Regions from separate parts of the Streptomyces sp. NPDC029674 genome, predicted to be linked through region 1. Evidence: predicted binding sites of a transcription regulator. Region 1 holds the regulator's gene; the other holds the start of a gene.
What was found. Region 1 encodes HspR, which represses chaperone genes until heat shock. Its sites were predicted from a motif close to TTGAGNNNNNNNNNCTCAA; they were not measured.

Region 1 (2,391 bases):
GCTCCTCGTCGAAGGCCTCACCGACGCCGAGATCGCCGACCGGCTCGGCATGAACATCCGCACCGCCCGCGTCCACATCGCCAAACTCGCCGCGACCCTCGGCAGCAGCAGCCGGGCCCAACTCGGTTTCCTGATCGGGCAGTCCGGGATTCTGCGGCGCGCCGAGTGAAGCGTAAGCGTGTAAGCGTACGGATTGTCGCGGTTCGCGCGGGCCTCAGCTCGCTGCGGCGCAACAAGATGGCGCTACCGGACCCTGCGTCCGGCCTGCACAGTGGACGGCAGCGGAGGAGGCAGCCCCAGCCAGCCGGCCGGTGAGCCTCTCCCGCTTCCCCTGAACGCCCCGGGTCGGCTGCCCCCCGTAGCCATCCGGGGCGTTCGCCGTCGTACGGCCGGACCGGGTCAGCCGCCCGCCTCCTTCACCCACTCCCGCAGCAGCGCCTCCCGCACCCCCGCCCGCGGCGACCCGCCCTCATGGCGGCGGCCCCAGTCGGACATCGCGGTCAGGGTGGTGAGGAGGGAGCCCGCGCCCTCCGTGAGGCGGGACAGGAGTTCGCGGGAGAGGTCGTACTCCGTTTGGGAGTAGCCGACCGCCGCCGCCGTGTACGCCGTCAGTTCCGTGTCCTCGCCCTCGGCGTCAGTGAGACGTACCGTCACCGTCGGGGCCTCGTCGCTGCCGCCGAGGCCCACCGTCAGGGCCAGGTCGACCACCGCGCCCACCTGCCGCTTCAGGGTCTTCACCGGAACGTTGTCGACGGTCAGCGCGTGTATGTCCTCCCACGGCCACACTCCGGACTGCTTGTCGCCGAGGGCCAGTACGCCCTCCGGCGTCAGCCGCACCCCGGGGGCGAGGCCTGCCGGCTTCGCCCCCACGTACACATCGCCCTCGGCGATCCAGAACAGGCCCACCATGGCCATGGTCAGTTCAACTCCCCGTACCCAGACCCTTACGTACGCATTGAAGCGGGGCCGGGAGGTCATCACCTCCCGGCCCCGCTTCAGAGTACTCAGCCCGTGATCAGTGACCGGGCCATGGAAACTACTGTTCGGTCGACCGCTTCGGCCGCCACACCACCAGCGCACTCGCCTGCTGCACGTCCTGGTAGGGGACGAGATCGCGGCGGTACGAGGCGTGCACCGCCGCCTCCCGCTGCTGCATCGCCGCGGCGGCTCCGTCCACCGCCGCGGAGAGCTCCGCGACACGGGACTGGAGGGCCGCCACCTGGTTCTCCAGCTCGATGATGCGCTTGATGCCGGCGAGGTTGATGCCCTCTTCCTGCGACAACTGCTGCACCGTGCGGAGCAGTTCGATGTCGCGGGCGGAATAGCGTCGGCCGCGGCCCGCCGTGCGGTCCGGGGAGACCAGCCCGAGACGGTCGTACTGCCGCAGCGTCTGCGGATGCAGACCGCTCAGCTGGGCGGCCACCGAGATGACGTACACGGGTGTCTCGTCGGTGAGTTGGTACGGATTACGACGACGGCCGACCCTATCCATGGGGTCACGCTCCCTTCGCGGCCTGGAACAGTTCTGCCCGCGGGTCGTCGCCCGCAGTCGCCTTGCGGTAGGACTCCAGGGCTTCCTTCGCGGAGTCGGAGAGAGATGTCGGAACCGACACCTCCACCGTCACCAGGAGGTCGCCCCGGGTGCCGTCCTTGCGGACCGCGCCCTTGCCGCGGGCCCGCATCGTACGGCCGTTGGGCGTGCCGGCGGGGAGCTTCAGGGTGACGGGCGGGCCGCCCAGGGTGGGCACCTTCACCTCGCCGCCCAGCGTCGCCTCGGGGTACGTCACCGGAACCGTGACCGTCAGGTTGTCGCCCTTGCGGCCGAAGACCGGGTGGGTGTCGACGTGCACGACCACGTAGAGGTCGCCCGCCGGACCGCCCCGCTCGCCGGGCGCGCCCTTGCCGCGCAGGCGGATGCGCTGCCCGTCCGAGACACCGGCCGGGATCCGCACCTGCATGGTGCGCGACGACTTGGCGCGGCCGCTGCCGCCGCAGACCTCACAGGGGTCCTGGGCGATCAGCCCGCGGCCCTTGCAGTCCATGCACGGGTCGGTGAGGGAGAACCCTCCGCCGCCGCCCCGCGAGACCTGGCCCGTGCCGACACAGGTCGGGCACACGCGCGGTGTGCCGTTCTTGTCGCCGGTGCCGGAGCACGCCTTGCAGGGTGCCTGGGAGGACATCCGGAGCGGCACGGTCGCACCGTCCACCGCCTCCGTGAAGCTCAGCGTGACCTCGGACTCGACGTCCTGGCCGCGCCTCGGCTGCGTACGCGTACCGGCTCCGGCACCCGCGCCGCCGCGGTTGAACAGGCCCCCGAAGACGTCACCGAGGCCGCCCCCGAAGCCGCCGCCGGCCGCTCCACCGCCACCCGGGGCGCCGCCTCCGAAGAGG
Region 2 (2,391 bases), on a different contig from region 1:
CCGCCATGGGCTGCCGCCTGTTTCGGTGTCGGGTGCCGGTTGGGTGTGGCTGGTCGCGCAGTTCCCCGCGCCCCTTAGGGGCGTCTTCGGCTCAGGCCGCCGTTACCGCCTCCACTATCGACGGGAACGCCTCCGTCGGCAGGATGCGGGTCAGTCGTAGGCCCGCGCCGACGAGCAGGGCGGCGAACTCGTCCTCCGTGCGTTCCTGGCCGTCCACGATCGCTGCCATGGCCACGTCCAGGGTCTTGCCGATGTGGGGTTCGTTGCCGGAGGGCAGGACGCAGTCGACGATCAGGAGGCGGGTGTCCGGGGCCATCGCCGCGCGGCAGTTGCGCAGGATCCGTACGCAGTCGGCGTCCGGCCAGTCGTGCAGGACGTGCTTGAGCACGTAGATGTCGCCGCCCTCCGGGACCCCGGTGAAGAAGTCGCCGGACTCGGCCCGCCACCTGCCCCGGATCTCCTCGTCCCCGGCGAGGACGTGCGTGCTCACCGCGGGCGCCTGGTCGAAGAGGACGCCGGTCAGGCCGGGCCGGCCCCGCAGGACCGCGCGGATCAGTCCGCCGCGGCCGCCGCCGACGTCGACGACGGTGCCCTTCTCCGGGAAGGGGTACGTCCCGGCGATCACCGCGTCGACCGGACCCGACAGCGACGACATGCCGCTGTCGAAGAGCTCCCGCAGCGCGGGGTCCCCGGCCAGGTACGCGAAGAACGGCTTCCCGAAGACCCGCTCGAAGGACGGGCCCGCCTTGCGCACCGTCTCCTCAAGGCCCGCCGACGTCCGTTGGAACGCCGGGTCGGTGAGCATCACGACCGCCGCGTGCAAGGAGTCCGGCACGTCGGTGCGGAGCGCGTCCGCGAGCGGGGTGAGGTGGAAGGAGCCCGCCGCGTCCTCGCGGAACACACCGCGTGTGGCGAGGTAGCGCAGGACGCGGCGGAGGTGCCCGGCGTGGGTGTCGGTCGGTCCGGCCAGCTGCTCGGCGGTGCGCGGGCCCGCCGCGAGGTGGTCGGCCACCCGGCAGAGCGCCGCCGTGCGCAGCGCCGCCGAGAAGAGATGCCCCAGTGCGTGGTCCACGAGCTGCCCGGTGACGTCCCGCACGCCGCCGTCACCGTTCTCGGGTGTGTCCACCTTGGAATCCCCTCCGTGAGAGTCGGAGGTCCACGGTCCCAAGGGGACGGCCGGGAGGGAACGGCATGGGGGAGACGCGTGACCGGAACGAGCCATAACGAGCCAGGGGGCCCCGGAGCACTTTTCCGTACTTTTCCGTGATCGCTCAGAGCGAACACGGACCGGGGAACAATCAGTAGCTCATAACCATTGAGTCGATACAGCTCAACTTGAATGCCGAAGGGGAGATCATGGCTACTGAGTCCACCTCGTACACACCGCTCACTCTGCCTGTGCTGCCGCTCGACGACGAGGTGGTCCTGCCCGGCATGGTGGTTCCGTTCGACCTGTCCGACGCCGACGTGCGCGCCGCGGTGGAGGCCGCGCAGGCCGCCGCCCGTTCCAGTGGCGACAGCAAGCCGAAGGTGCTGCTTGTTCCGCGCATCGACGGGACGTACGCCGCGACCGGCGTCCTCGGCACCGTCGAGCAGGTCGGCCGGCTCTCCGACGGCGACCCGGGCGCCCTCATCCGCGGCCGGAGCCGCGTGCGCATCGGCGCGGGCACGACCGGTCCCGGCGCCGCCCTCTGGGTCGAGGGACAGCAGGTCGAGGACTCCGTGCCCGACCCCCTGCCCGGCGCCGTCACCGAGCTCGTCAAGGAGTACAAGGCGCTCGCCACCAGCTGGCTGAAGAAGCGCGGCGCCTGGCAGGTCGTCGACCGGGTCACCCAGATCGACGATGTCTCCGCGCTCGCCGACAACTCCGGATACTCGCCGTTCCTGACCACTCAGCAGAAGGTCCAGCTCCTGGAGACCGAGGACGCGGTCGCCCGTCTGAAGCTCGCCACCGAGCAGCTGCGCGAGCATCTCGCCGAGCAGGACGTCGCCGAGTCCATCGCCAAGGACGTACAGGAGGGCGTGGACAAGCAGCAGCGCGAGTTCCTGCTGCGGCGCCAGCTCGATGCCGTCCGCAAGGAGCTGCGCGAGATCAACGGCGAGAAGGAGGGCGAGGAGTCCGACGACTACCGCGCCCGCGTCGAGGCCGCCGATCTCCCCGAGAAGGTCCGAGAGGCCGCCCTCAAGGAGGTCGACAAGCTGGAGCGCGCGAGCGACCAGTCGCCCGAGGGCTCCTGGATCAGGACGTGGCTGGACACCGTCCTCGAACTGCCGTGGAACGAGCGCACTGAGGACGAGTACGACATCAAGGGCGCCCAGCGGATCCTCGACGCCGAGCACGCGGGCCTCGATGACGTGAAGGAGCGCATCACCGAGTACCTCGCCGTGCGC

Region 2: a site for HspR is predicted at 1,316-1,334, ahead of lon (endopeptidase La). Genes of this name have one in related genera too.

The regions. Positions count from the first base shown of each region.
Region 1 covers NZ_JBJDPY010000002.1:311,242-313,632, forward strand. The annotation lists gene ACI2L3_RS05345 (LuxR C-terminal-related transcriptional regulator) at 1-169, shown strand, start outside; gene ACI2L3_RS05350 (hypothetical protein) at 400-915, opposite strand; gene ACI2L3_RS05355 (heat shock protein transcriptional repressor HspR) at 1,037-1,492, opposite strand; gene dnaJ (molecular chaperone DnaJ) at 1,497-2,391, opposite strand, start outside.
Region 2 covers NZ_JBJDPY010000009.1:216,434-218,824, forward strand. The annotation lists gene ACI2L3_RS22900 (methyltransferase) at 92-1,126, opposite strand; gene lon (endopeptidase La) at 1,357-2,391, shown strand, end outside.